Regions from separate parts of the Mesorhizobium sp. 113-1-2 genome, predicted to be linked through region 2. Evidence: predicted binding sites of a transcription regulator. Region 2 holds the regulator's gene; each other region holds the start of a gene.
The links. The regulator PhoB, encoded in region 2, activates phosphate uptake and scavenging genes when phosphate is short. The targets are predictions, from matches to a motif close to TGTCATNNANCTGTCAT.

Region 1: JN279_RS26795 (RNA degradosome polyphosphate kinase) is a predicted target of PhoB. The motif match lies at 1,036-1,052, and genes of this name have one in related genera.
Region 3: JN279_RS06155 (alkaline phosphatase D family protein) is a predicted target of PhoB. The motif match lies at 1,583-1,599, and genes of this name have one in related genera.
Region 4: JN279_RS17105 (acid phosphatase) is a predicted target of PhoB. The motif match lies at 1,390-1,406, and genes of this name have one in related genera.

What each region holds. Positions count from the first base shown of each region.
Region 1 covers NZ_AP023242.1:5,487,344-5,490,896, forward strand. Annotated here, with positions in the region: gene JN279_RS26795 (RNA degradosome polyphosphate kinase) at 1-886, opposite strand, end outside; gene JN279_RS26800 (zinc-finger domain-containing protein) at 1,116-1,361, shown strand; gene JN279_RS26805 (FAD-dependent monooxygenase) at 1,381-2,619, shown strand; gene JN279_RS26810 (TIGR02117 family protein) at 2,655-3,320, opposite strand; gene JN279_RS26815 (amino acid ABC transporter ATP-binding protein) at 3,424-3,553, opposite strand, start outside.
Region 2 covers NZ_AP023242.1:1,602,916-1,606,468, forward strand. Annotated here, with positions in the region: gene pstB (phosphate ABC transporter ATP-binding protein PstB) at 1-548, shown strand, start outside; gene phoU (phosphate signaling complex protein PhoU) at 574-1,281, shown strand; gene phoB (phosphate regulon transcriptional regulator PhoB) at 1,301-1,990, shown strand; gene JN279_RS07735 (ROK family protein) at 2,003-3,253, opposite strand; gene xylF (D-xylose ABC transporter substrate-binding protein) at 3,517-3,553, shown strand, end outside.
Region 3 covers NZ_AP023242.1:1,286,737-1,290,289, forward strand. Annotated here, with positions in the region: gene JN279_RS06150 (MFS transporter) at 68-1,351, shown strand; gene JN279_RS06155 (alkaline phosphatase D family protein) at 1,672-3,246, shown strand; gene JN279_RS06160 (hypothetical protein) at 3,260-3,544, opposite strand.
Region 4 covers NZ_AP023242.1:3,540,844-3,544,396, forward strand. Annotated here, with positions in the region: gene JN279_RS17100 (cytochrome-c peroxidase) at 82-1,317, opposite strand; gene JN279_RS17105 (acid phosphatase) at 1,549-3,081, shown strand; gene JN279_RS17110 (Lrp/AsnC family transcriptional regulator) at 3,078-3,553, opposite strand, start outside.

The DNA.
Region 1 (3,553 bases), 3.9 Mb from region 2:
GCTCGCCGGCGACGAAGTCGCGCAATTCGCCAGGCATCAGCTTGTCGAATTCGATGCGGATCACCGAACCACGGCGGCGGCGCTTCAGCGCCGTCTCGAAGAGGCGCACGAGATCTTCCGACTCCTCCTCGACCTCGATATCACTGTCGCGGATGATGCGGAATGTGCCGGAACCCTTGACCTCATAGCCAGGGAACAGCTTGCCGATATAGAGGCCGACCGCCTCTTCCAGCGGGATGAAGCGGACATGGTGCTTGCGGTCCGGAAGACGGATGAAGCGCTTCAGCGCCACCGGCAGGCGCAAGAGCGCGCTCATCTCCTCGCCATTCTTGCGGTGGCGCAGCTGCAGCGCCATCGAGAAGCCGAGATTGGGGATGAACGGGAACGGATGCGCCGGGTCGATCGACAGCGGGGTGAGCACTGGAAACACCTGATCCTGGAAATGCTCTTCCAGCCAGACTTTTTCGTCCTTGGTCAGCGCATCGCGCGCAATGCTCTCAATGCCTTCCTTGTTGAGCAGCACGGTGAGCGCCGAGAGGCTCTTCTGCTGGTCTTCCTGCAGCCGCTCGACCTCGCGCAGCAGCTGTTCGAGCTGCTGCTCGGGCGTGCGGCCGTCAGGGCTTTTCAGCGTGATGCCTTCGCGCACCTGACCGGCGAGGCCGGCGACACGCACCATGAAGAACTCGTCGAGATTGGCCGCCGAGATCGACAGGAAGCGGACGCGCTCCAGCAGCGGGTGATGGGTGTTCAGCGATTCCTCGAGCACGCGGCGATTGAACTGCAGCCAGGAAAACTCGCGGTTGACGAAGCGATCCGGGTTACCGCCCTCTGAACTGGCCGCCTCGACGTTGACGAATTCGCTCTGTACCGGCTTCAGTTCATTCATGGTTCCTGCCCGCAACCGTTCCTTTTGAAGCGCCGCCAGATGGTGATGGACGCTCTAACATGCCTTTGTGACGCATGATCGGTCGCGGAATCGCTTGGCGTCCGTGGTCACACGCTTAACCGGCTCAACTTATCCTCTGACAGGCTTTTGCGACAGTTTCATTTCATCGATCTTGCAAAGAGACCTGTTATGATCCAGATGCATGCAAGACTGCGTTAAGGAGACGACGATGGCAGGCGGTTCCATTCCCCATTTCCAGAACGATGCCGGCCATCCGGCGATCGACATCGGGGTCAAGGAATTCATGTGCACGGGCGCCAATCCGCCTTTCGACCACCCGCATGTGTTTCTCGATATGGGCGAGGACAATGAGAAGGTCTGCCCCTATTGCTCGACGCTCTATCGCTATTCGCCGAAGCTGAAGGCGACGGAAACGCTGCCGGCCGGCTGCCTCTACATCGACCAGGCCGCCTGATTCTTTCGCGACAGAGCTGATGGACGACACGCGCTCCCGGCAAGTCGTCATCGCCGGAGCGGGCGTCGCCGGACTGACCGCGGCCATTGCCTTCGCCGAACGCGGCTACCCCGTGCAGGTGTTCGAGCAAGCCCCGCGCCTGGAAGCCGTTGGCGCCGGCCTCCAGCTTTCTCCCAACGCGACACGCATCCTGCGCAACCTCGGCGTACTCGACCGGCTGCTGCCAGCGGCGGTGCGGCCGGAGGCCGTGGTGCTGAAGGATGCCAGGACGTTGCGCGAATTGGCGCATGTGCCGTTGGGGCAATCGGGCGAAGACCATTGGGGCGCTCCCTATCTCGTCGCGCACCGGGCCGACCTGCAGAGCGCGCTGATGGCGCGTGCGGCAGAGATGCCTGATGTCCATCTCACCCTTGGGGCGCGCATCCAAAGAATTGCGACTGGCAGCCATGGTGTCACGGCGACCGTCGAGCTCGGCGGCAAGACGGCAGAGGAACAAGGCTCCTTGCTGGTTGGCGCCGATGGCGTCTGGTCGTCGGTGCGCGGGCTTGTCGACGCAAAAAGGATGGCGTCGCCAAGAAGCCGTTTTTCGGGAGAGTTGGCCTGGCGGACCACCGTCGCGGCCGACAGCAGCGCCGGGCGTGCCTTCGCCGCGATCGGCGCAGCCGATTGCGTCACAACTTTCCTGCATCCGGGTTTCCACATGGTGGCCTATCCCGTCAGCAATGGCGACGCCTTCAATCTCGTCGCCTTCACCAAAGGCGAACGGATCGCCGAGGGCTGGTCCGGCCATGCCGATCCCGGCATTCTCGCCGCCGCCATGCGCGGCACCGCGCTAGGACTCGTGAGGTTGGCGGAAATGGCCGGCCCGTGGCTGACCTGGCCGCTGCATACCGTCGAACAGAAACAGCCTTGGACAACGCCAGCCGGCATCGCGCTGATCGGCGATGCCGCGCATGCGATGACGCCGTTCGCGGCGCAGGGCGCGGCGATGGCGATTGAGGACGCAGCCTCGCTTGCCACTCTGGTCGCCAACTTTCCCGCCGATCCGCGACAAAGCCTCACCACCTGGGAGAACCTGCGGCGGCCGCGCGTGGAGAAGGTGCTTAAGCGTGGCGCGCTCAACCGGCTTGCCTGGCACGCCCGAGGCCCGGTGGCACTGGCCCGCAACCTGGTGCTGGCGGCACGGCCGGCGGAGAAGCTCGCGGCCGACCTTGACTGGCTTTATGGCTGGGAGGAGCCGAAGGTCGTTCGGCGTTGAAATCGAGGCATGGCTCGGCGGCCCGCCCGTGGGAGCTAATTGTACAGCCGCAACGACCATCCCAGCGACATCGGCAACGGGTTCCACCAGCCGGTCCGCAGGCCAGCGGTGCGCAGCGCCGCCGCCGTCCAGGTGTTGCAGCCGACCAGTGCGTTGAAATGGCCGTGGGCTTCGAAGAAGCCGTCGAATTTGGAATAAGCGGCATTCTGGATATGGATTGGACCGCTCGGTCCCTGCTGAAAACTGGCCTCGATGAAATCGAGCAGTGCCGCGAACTGGTTGTCACCAATGTCGAAGCCGGCGACATCGGGATGCGGTTCGACGATATCGCCGGCGACATCGACATGCATGACCGACGCATCAAGGGTCAGCGCTTTCATCACCGGTACGGCCTTCAGCTCAGACCAGGTCGGTGTTTCCAGATAGAAGGCGCGGCCGCCCCAGCCGAAGACGATGTAGCGAACCTCGGGAATGTCGGCCGGGATGCCGGCTTCAACCAGAAAATGAAAGCGCTGACGCACGGCATCGTCCACCGGAATGGCGATGTCGGTATGGATCGGGTTCTTCAGCACCAGTATATGGCGCGCACGCTCCCCCGCGGACGCCGCCGGCCAGAGCGGCCGCGGCACCAGCGTGCCTAGGGCTGCTGCCAGCACGATCGCGGCCAGCAATAGGAGAAGGAAACGCAGCACTTTTCTCATCGATGACGCCCCCCGCTGCCCTGCCGCCAATCGCATCGGCCGATCGATAAGAAAAGAGCCCGGCCGCATTGCGGCCGGGCTCTTGCGTTCGGTGTGGAACCGCTCAGTGCAGGATCTGGCTGAGGAACAGTTTGGTGCGCTCATGGCGCGGATGGTCGAAGAACTCGGCCGGCGTGTTCTGCTCGACGATCTGGCCCTGATCCATGAAGATCACCCGGTTGGCGACCTTGCGG
Region 2 (3,553 bases):
GCCAGAACGTTCTCGACCGCTCGCAGGACCTCAATCTGCTGCGCACCAAGATCGGCATGGTGTTCCAGAAGCCGACGCCGTTCCCGATGTCGATCTACGAGAACATCGCTTTCGGCGTCAGGCTCTATGAGAAGATCAGCAAGGCCGAGATGGACGGCCGTGTCGAGCAGGCGCTGAAGCGCGCGGCACTGTGGACCGAGGTCAAGGACAAGCTCAACGCCAGCGGCCTCAGCCTGTCGGGCGGCCAGCAGCAACGGCTGTGCATCGCCCGCACCGTGGCGGTGAAGCCGGAAGTCATCCTGCTCGACGAGCCGGCCTCGGCGCTCGACCCGCTCTCGACCGCCAAGATCGAGGAGCTGATCGACGAGTTGCAAGCCGACTACACGATCGTCATCGTCACCCACAACATGCAGCAGGCGGCGCGCGTGTCGAAGCAGACCGCCTTCATGTATCTGGGCGAACTGGTCGAGTTCGACAAAACCGAGAAGATCTTCACGTCGCCTCGCGAGAAGCGCACGCAAGACTACATCACCGGCCGCTTCGGCTGATCGCACGCATACGAGGACCAGGATCATGGCCGAACACACAGTCGCAGCCTTCGACGAGGATCTCGGACAGATCAGCAGGCTGATCAGCGACATGGGCGACCTCGCCGGCTCGATGGTCGGCGGCGCCACCAAGGCACTGCTGAATTCCGACAATGCGCTGGCCCAGCGCGTGGTCTCCGACGACGCGATCATGGACGCGCGCCAGCGCGAACTCGACGACCGTGCCATCACGCTGATCGCCAAGCGCCAACCGATGGCCGACGATCTGCGTCATGTCGTCGGCTCGATCCGCATGGCCGGCGACCTCGAACGCATCGGCGACCTTGCCAAGAACATCGCCAAGCGCGTCGGCACCGTCGGCCTCAGCGCCACACCGCGCGACCTGTCGCATTCCATCGACGCCATGGCGCAGCTGGTGCTGATCCAGGTGCAGGGCGTGATCGAGGAGTATGCGGCGCGCGATGCCGCCGCACTGGCGAAGTTGCGCGCCGACGACGAACGTATCGACGTCAAATACACCTCCGTCTTCCGTGAACTGCTGACCTATATGATGGAGGACCCGCGCAACATCACGGCCTGCACGCATCTGTTGTTCTGCGCCAAGAATCTCGAACGCATCGGTGACCACGTGACCAACATCGCCGAGAATGCGTACTATGTCCTGACCGGCACGCAGCTGCCCGCCAATCGTCCAAAACAGGACGAGACGGCGATGTCAGCGCCGGCGGCCTGAGCGCAGGGGTAACCAGTCGATGATCGCGCCACGCATCATGGTGGTGGAGGATGAGGAGCCGCTTGGGGTGCTGCTCCGCTACAATCTGGAATCCGAAGGCTACCAGGTCGAGGTGGTGCCGCGCGGCGACGAAGCCGAAATCCGGCTGCAGGAGAACGTGCCCGACCTTCTGGTGCTCGACTGGATGGTGCCTGCGGTGTCCGGCATTGAACTCTGCCGGCGCCTGCGAATGCGGCCCGAGACCGAGCGGCTGCCGATCATCATGCTGACCGCGCGGGGCGAAGAAAGCGACCGTGTACGTGGACTTTCCACCGGCGCCGACGACTATCTGGTCAAGCCGTTTTCGACGCCGGAATTCATGGCAAGAGTCAAGGCGCTGCTGCGCCGCGCCAAGCCGGAAGTGCTGTCCAGCGTGCTCAAGGTCGGCGACATCGTGCTCGACCGCGAATCGCACCGGGTCTATCGCAAGAAGAGCGAGATACGGCTTGGGCCGACCGAGTTCCGCCTGCTCGAATTCATGATGCGCCATCCCGGCCGCGTGTTCTCGCGCAGCCAGCTGCTCGACAATGTCTGGGGCGAGACGATCTACATCGACGAGCGCACCGTCGACGTGCATGTCGGCCGCCTGCGCAAGGCGGTCAACAATGGCCGCATGCCGGACGTTATCCGCACCATTCGCGGGGCGGGCTACGCGATCCGCGAGGATTGAGCGTAACCTGATTCAGGCTACGTTTTTCTTTACGGCAAGGCCTGATTTCGCCTGCACGCCCGGCGCGAAAATCTCCTGGTCGACGAAGGTCAGCGCGCGCATGGCGCAACCTTCGCGGATTAGCGGCAGTTCGTTCGGTTCGGTGTCGAAGGAAATCGATTTCGAGTGCTGGCCGCCGGCGGTCTGCGCGATCGCCTCGCGCAATGCCGGCTCGATCAGGTCGAAGGCGGCGGCGCTGACGCCGACCATGGCGACGGGCGCGGGATCGATCAGCGCGAACAGGCTGCCGAGGCCATAGCCCAATGCCTCGCCGGCCTTGCGATAGGCTTCTCGCTCAGGCCCGTCTCTTTCCCGTGCGGTGGCGGCGAGTGCCCGCATCTGTGCGTCGCTGACGTCGGCGACCGGCTCGGTGTCCTCGCCAAGCTGCCTGGCGTTGCGCCAGATGGCGTAGTTGCCGGCATAGGCCTCGACGCAGCCGCGGCGTCCGCAGCGGCAGAGCGCGCCGCCGGGCCGATGGATCATGTGACCGAACTCGCCGCCCGAGGAATGGGTGCCGGTGAACAGCTCGCCCTTCAGCACCAGGCCCATGCCGATGCCGTGCGAAAGCAGGATGGCGATGAAGTCGTCGCGATAGCGCTCGGGATCGCGCCAGCGCAGCGCCACCGCCATCATGTTGCAGTCGTTTTCCATGGTGGCGGGGATGCCGAACTCGGCCTCGAGTATGTCGGCGAAGGCGATGTTGGTCTGCGGCGTGATCGGCGACCACAGCATCGCCCGGGCCTCGGTGTCGGTGATGCCCTGGATCGCCAGCGCGATGCGGGCGACGCTGCGCACGTCGATATCGGGATCCTCGAGGCGCCGCCGCACGATGGCGACGCATTCGCCGATCAGCGCTTCGCGCGACATGGTCAGCGTGTCCAGCCGGCGCTGTTCCTCCGAGACCACCTGGCCGGCATAGTCGATGACGGCGACGGACAGGAAATTCAGCGACAGCACCACGGTCATGACGGCCGCGGCCTCCGGGTTGAGGCCGAGGCCGACCTGCGGCCTGCCGCGCTTCAGCGAGCCGGCCTCGCTCGGCTTGCCTTCGGCCAGGATGCCTTCACCGATCAGATCGGAGGAAATCGCCGATATGGTCGAATGGCTGAGGCCGGTGGTCGCGGCGATCTCGGTGCGCGAGGGCCGGCCGGCCCGGCGCACGGCCGCAATCACCATGGCGCGGTTGCGCCGGCGCAGATCGTCGTGACGGATTCCGACCGACATGTTTTCCCACATCCTCCCCGGTCGCCGCGGTTCCTCGAACGCCGCATGCGACACGGTCAAATACTGGCAGAAGCGGCCCGTCCTGTCATTTATTTATTCCGAGGCTCGAAAAAAATTCGCGGGGACATCAAAATCCATCAGAATCGTTGTTGACAGCGTTCCGGTGTTGGATCAGTGTTTTTTCGAGGCTCGAAAAAATAGGGCCTCTGTGCCGGCCTTAGGGCCAGTTTGGTCGCGCCATACGCGGCGCAGGGAGGAATATCATGAAGAGATTCACAGCCGCCATCCTGGCGGGTGTCG
Region 3 (3,553 bases), 320 kb from region 2:
CTCGATTGACAATGTTACCGATCGGTACGTATACAGGCTCCCATCTTGCAACGTACCGGTAAGTAACATGATAGCTCAATCCCGTCCGTTTGGCCAGCGCTACGCTTTCGTCGTGGTCGGCGTCATCTTTCTCTGCCTGCTGGTTGCGGCCGGGCTTCGTTCCGCACCCTCGGTCATGATGTTGCCGCTGGAAAACAGTTTTGGCTGGCGGCGCGACGTCATCTCGCTGGCCGCCGGCGTTGGCATCCTGCTCTATGGCCTGACCGGCCCGTTCGCCGCCGCGCTGATGGAAAGAATCGGTCTGCGTCGCACGCTGCTTGCCTCGCTGCTGGTCATGTCGGGTTCGACGGCGCTCAGCCTGCTGATGACCAAGCCCTGGCATCTCTTCATCACCTGGGGCGTCTTCTCCGGCATCGGCTCCGGCGCGGTCGCCAGCGTGCTTGGCGCTACCATCGTCAATCGTTGGTTCAAGACCAATCGTGGCCTGGTGATGGGATTGATGTCGGCCTCAAGTGCGTCGGGCATGCTGGTGTTCCTGCCGTTGATAGCCGCTTTGGCGCAATCGGGCGGCTGGCAGCCGGTTGCCGTTGCAGTCGCGGTCGCCACGGCGGCAATGATACCGCTGGTCTGGCTGCTGGTGCCGGAGCGGCCGGCCTCGATCGGCATGGTGCGCTATGGCGCCGAGGCCGATGACGTGCCGCCGACATCGCCCGCCTCGCAAGGTAATTTCCTGGCGCATACGCTCAACACGCTGCGCCGCGCCGCCGGCACACGGGTGTTCTGGTACTTGTTCGCTACCTTCTTCGTCTGCGGGTTCACCACCAACGGGCTGGTCGGCACGCATCTCATCGCCTTTTGCGGCGACATGGGCATCGGCGAGGTGCAGGCCGCCGGCCTGCTGTCGATGATGGGCATCTTCGACCTGATCGGCACGACGCTGTCGGGCTGGCTCACCGACCGTTTCGACCCGCGCAAGCTGCTCGGCGTCTACTATGCCATTCGCGGCCTGTCGCTGATCTACCTGCCCTATTCCGGCTTCTCGGCGACCAGCCTGATCATTTTCGCCGTGCTCTACGGCCTCGACTGGATCGCCACCGTGCCGCCAACGCTGCGGCTCGCCAACGAGGCGTTCGGCGACCGCAGCGGGCCGATCGTGTTCGGCTGGATCGTTGCCGGCCACCAAGTTGGTGCCGCGGCAGCGGCTGCCTTCGGCGGCACCATGCGCGAGCTGCAGGGCAATTACGAGTTGGCCTTCCTGATCGCCGGCATGACGGCCATCGCGGCGGCCTGTATCTCGTTGCTGATCAACACCAGCCGGCCGGCTTTCGATCCGGAACCGCAGGCCGCTTAAGGCGCGCCGATATTCAGGTGATGCCGGCCTGCAAACGGTGATTTCCTGCGCTTCCGGTGCTCACGTACTTTGAGTACGCTCCGCTCCGGTTCTCGGAAACCACCGTTTTCGACTCGGCCTGACCTGAATCTCGACACACCTTCGCTGCCGATTGCAATATCCAAACCTCAAACCGGGTGGCCTGACGACCAAGCCGCCCGGTTTTGTTGCGAGGCTGCCTGGCCTGTTCACTGTTATCAAAACTTCATGGTTCCGAGATGCGGCTGAAACATTGAGGCCGGACCTTGATGGCGACGTTCAAAGCCATCCAGGAGACAGCCATGAACAAGCTTTCGATGACCCGCCGCGCCTTTGTCACCTCCGCGAGCGCTGCCGGTCTCCTCGGCGCCTCGGGCCTCGCCTTGCCCTACTATTCCCGCGCGAGCCAGCGTCCGGCCTTCACCCATGGCGTCCAGTCCGGCGACGTCGATGCCTCCAGCGGCATGGTGTGGACGCGCACGGATCGTCCGGCGCGCGTCATGTTCGAGGTCTCGTCGGCGGAAAGCTTTGCCAATGCGACGCGTCTGGCGCCGCTCGATACCTCGCCTGCCAGCGACTACACGGTGAAGCGGCTGCTCACCGATCTCGCCTCCGATCAGGACATCTTCTATCGCATGGTTGCGGCCGATCTCGCCGACGTCAACGCCGTCTCCGAGCCGATCGTCGGCCGCTTCCGCACAGCGCCGGCCTCGAAGCGCGATGTCAAGTTCGCCTGGTCGGGCGATACCGCCGGCCAGGGCTGGGGCATCGATGAGATCGGCATGAAAACCTACGCCACCATCGCCAAGCACACGCCGGACTTCTTCCTGCATTCGGGCGACACCATCTATGCCGACGGCGCCATGAAGGACGAGGTCGACCTGCCCGGAGGCGGCAAGTGGAAGAACGTCGTGCTCATCGACGGCAAACGCAAGGTTGCCGAGACGCTGGACGAATACCGCGACCAGTGGAAGTACAACATGATGGACAAGAACGTGCTGGAACTCAGCGCCATCTGCCCGACCTTCTACCAGTGGGACGACCACGAAGTGCTCAACAACTGGTCGGACTCGAAGGACCTTGGCAAGGACGACCGCTACAAGGAAAAATCCATCCACGTGCTGGCGGCGCGGGCGGCGCGCGCCTTCCACGAGATGACCACCATCCGTTACGAGCCGGCGGAACCGGGCCGGGTCTACCGCAAGATCTCGCACGGGCCGCTGCTCGACGTCTTCTTCCTCGACATGCGCTCCTATCGCGGCCCGAACGGCCCGAACCTGCAGGAAACCCTCACACCGCAGTCGCGCATGATCGGCGAGGAGCAGTCGAAGTGGCTGAAGCGGGAACTGGCCAACTCCAAGGCGACCTGGAAGATCATCGCCGCCGACATGCCGCTCAGCCTCGTGGTCTGGGACGACGCGGCGAAGAAGGTCGGCTTCGAAGCCGTCAGCAACAACGACAATGGCAAGCCGAAGGGCCGCGAGATGGAATTCGCCGACGTGCTGCGCTTCATCAAGACTGCCGGCGTCACCAACACGGTGTGGCTCACCGCCGACGTGCACTATACGGCCGCGCACTACTACAACCCAGACAAGGCGCAGTTCCAGGATTTCAACCCCTTCTGGGAATTCGTCTCCGGCCCGATCCACGCCGGCACCTTCGGCCCCAACGATCTCGACATGACCTTCGGTCCGGAGCTGAAATTCATCAAGGCGCCGACCGCCGAACAGGGACAGAACCTGCCGCCATCGGCGGGCCTGCAGTTCTTTGGGCTGGTGGATATCAGCGGCGCCAGCGAACAGATGACCGTGCGGCTGATGGATCGCGACGACAACGAACTCTACAAGGTCACTCTCGATCCGGTGCGATCGGCGTAAGCGCTGGCAATCGTCAGTCGGGGTAGCAGACTATCGGAATGTTCGGCCACACCGCGCTGTCGCAGTTGGCAGCGGCTTGGCGCTGCTTGAAGGCGGCGCTGACCGGTCCCGTCACCATCGGGTCAACGCCGTCAGGCGCATCGGCAAAGGCCTGTTCGGCGGTCTGGGTGTCAGACTGCGCAACAGCGCGCGCGCCTTTCTGGGTCGCGGCAGCCGACTGCGCGGCGTTGGCCGCCAGCAGCAAGGCAAAGGCCACCGAAGCGATGAGCGGCCAAAATCGGTTGAGTTTATCGGTCATGACGGTCGA
Region 4 (3,553 bases), 1.9 Mb from region 2:
CTGGCGCGCATCAGATGCGGCAGAAACGAGACACCTTCTTTTCGCCGGCGGGCAGGCCGGGGCGAGCAAGGCGCATGGGGCTCAGTTCGCTGGCACCGCCTGCTGGTCGGCATCGGTAAGCGTGCCCAGGAAGGCGACGATGTCGTCGATCTCGGCATCGGTCAGCGCGGGCTTGTCGCCGGGTTTCTTGCCGTTGAAGGGCGGATCCTGATTCAAGTTTCCCCAGTAAGCCCTTGGCAGATCGTCATATTGCCTGAGCGTGCCGTCGGCATTCCTGGGGTACCAATGGCCGGGATCGGTGTCGCGGCTGGCGTAGAAGGCGACCGCATCACGCAGCGTGTGGAAGGCGCCGTTGTGGAAGAAGCTCTTGCGCAGCGCCACGTTGCGCAGCGTCGGCGTCTTGAACAGGCCGCAATATTCAGTCCGCCCCTTGAAATCAGTGCGCAGCGGGCCGCACAGGCCGAGATCGACATAGGCGGGATCGGCATTGGCGGGAATTGCCGCATTGCGCGGCACGGCGATGGCGATCAGGCCGAAATCGGTGAATTGTGGCGGCTCGCCGTCATTGGCCGGTTCGCTGAGATGGCAGCTGGCGCAATTGCCCTTGGTTTCGTCCTCGAACAGCGCGCGGCCGCGCATTTCCTGCGCCGTCAGCTCAGCCTTGCCGGCGAGGAAAGCGTCGTAGCGGCTGGAATAGGGATAGAAATCAGGCGCGCTCTGCTCGAACGTGCCGAGCGCCTCGGCGGCGGCGTCGAAGGCATCGCTCGCGTGGTCGAACACGTCGTTGCCAAAGGCCGCCTTGAACTCATCGGCATAGGCTGATTTGCGCAAGGCTGATGTGACGGTGGCCTCATCCTTGTTGGCCATTTCGAAGGGCGAGAGCAGGGGGATTTTCGCCTGGTCCTTGCCATGGTCGGCGCGGCCGTCCCAGGTCAACCCGCCGGTCGGACCATTGTCGACGCTCTCGTCGCCCTCGTCCTCGGAATCGTAGAAATGCTCGGTGAAGGCGGGCGCCGCCTGGAGGTAGCGCAGCGACGGCACGGCGCGCACGCCCGGCCTGTCGAGTTTCGGCCCGCCCATCTCGACCGGCGAGGCCGAGACCGGGCCAAAGGCATGGTGCGGATCATGGCAGGACGAGCAGGCCTGTTTGCCGGAGGCGGAAAGCGCCGGGTCGAAGAACATTCTTTTGCCAAGCGCGGTCAGGGCCTGCGCCCGGGCGAAGGCGTCGGCGCGCGAAAGCGGGCCGGGGTGGACGCCATCCGGTGCCGCCGTGTTTGCTGGCGCGGCGAAGCTTACCACCGATGCCGCGGCGATCATTGCCGCCCGGCTCTTCCATCGTCGCGTTGCCATGCCTGCAGTCCGTTTTCGATCCGCAACTAAGTACCCTGTACAACGGATTCATGACCCAGCCCGGCGTTCACGAAACCGTGTTCGCTGGGTCGGCAAATGTCACAAAGGTGACAAGGCACGGAAGTAGCTCCATTCCTGTATTTTCGTTGCCCATGCGTGTCGTCCTCCAGCCATCCCCCAGCCACGAGGCATCTTCCCATGACCAGGTCCTTTCTCTCCCTTTGCCTCGCCTCCACCGCCCTGGCGTCGGTCGCCGGCACGGCCAACGCCGCCCCTCCCGGCTACGACAAGATCGACACTGTCGTCGTCATCTATGCCGAGAACCGCAGCTTCGATAATCTCTATGGCGGCTTTCCCGGCGCCAATGGGCTGGCCAATGTCTCGGCCGACCAGGCGCGCCAGCTCGACCGCGACGGCAAGCCGCTTTCAGAACTGCCGCCGGCCTGGGGCGGGCTGACCGCCAAAGGGGTGACGCCCGTGGTGACCGAGGCGCAGTCGGCGCATCTCGCCAACGCCAGCTTCGCCATCGACGACGCCAGCGGCTTCAACGAGAAAACATCGGTCATCACGCGCGACCTCTGGCATCGCTTTTACCAGGAGCAGATGCAGATCGACGGCGGCAAGAATGACAAGTTTGCCGCCTGGGCCGATTCCGGCGGACTGGTGATGGGCCATTATGACGGCTCCGGCTTGCCGATGTGGGCGGTGGCGAAGAAATACGTGCTGGCCGACAATTTCTTCCAGGGTGCCTTTGGCGGCTCCTTCCTCAACCACATCATGCTCGCCTGCGCCTGCGCGCCGGTCTATCCGCATGCCGACACCAGCCCGGTGAAGGGCCAGATCGCCGTCGTCGAGGCCGATGGCAAGACGCTGAAGGTCGCCGACAATTCGCCAGCCTCGGCACTTGGCGGTGCGCCGAAATTCGTCAATGACGGTGCCATCACGCCCGACTTCTACGCCGTCAACACCATGCAGCCGCCGTACCAGCCGAGCGCCAACAAGCCGGTCGAGGGCGGCGACAAGGCGCTGGCCGACCCGACGCAGCCGACGACGCTGCCGCCGCAGCACGACATCACCATCGGCGACCTGCTGTCGCTGAAGGGGATCGACTGGGCCTGGTATGCCGGCGCCTGGCAGGCAACGCTCGACGGCAAGAACGCGACGCCGGTGCCGAACTTCCAGTTTCACCACCAGCCGTTCAACTATTTCGCCGGCTATGCGCCGGGCACCGCCGCGCGCACCGCGCATCTCAGGGATGGCGGGCTGGATGGGACCGAGTTCATCAAGGCGATCGACGACGGCAAGCTGCCTTCTGTCAGCTTCTACAAGCCGCAAGGCAATCTCAACGAGCACAGCGGCTATGCCGACGTGACATCGGGCGACCAGCATCTGGCCGACCTCGTCGCGCATCTGGAGAAGAGCCCGCAATGGAGCCACATGCTGGTGGTCGTCACCTATGACGAGAATGGCGGCTACTGGGACCACGTCGCGCCGCCCAAGGCCGACCGCTGGGGGCCGGGCAACCGCATCCCGACCTTCATCATCTCGCCCTATGCGAAAATGGGCACGGTCGACCACACGCAATATGACACGACGTCGATCCTGCGCTTCATCACCGCGCGCTACGACCTGCCGGTGCTCTCCGGCATCGTCGCCCGCGACAAGGCGCTGGCCGCCAATGGCGAGTCGCCGATGGGGGATCTGTCAGCCGCGCTTGATCTGACCCGCTAACCGCCTGATCTGCGGATCAACTCGCGGCCGATCGGCTTCGGCGTCTCGCTGCGCAGTACCAGCGCCGTGGTGACCGCGCCATGGCGCGCCACGGCGTCGACGATGGTTTCAAGGTGGGCGGGCGAGGGCACGACCACTTTCAGGATGAAGCAGTCCTCGCCGGTCAGCCGGTGCACCTCGGTAATCTCGGGCATTTCGGCGAACTGTTTCAGGCAGGGGCGGATGTGCTCATGCGTGGTGCGGACGCGGATGATGGCCATCATGCCGAGGCCCAGCGCCGCCGGATCGATCACCGCGGTGTAGCCGGCGATGATGCCGCGCTCCTCCAGCCGTTTCACGCGCTCGGAGGTCGCCGGCTGCGACAGGCCGACCCGCCGGCCAAGCTCGGATATGCCGATGCGGCCGTTCTCCTGCAGGGCCTCGACAATGGCGATGTCGGTCGGGTCGAGCGGCGCGCGCTCATCGCTGGTCT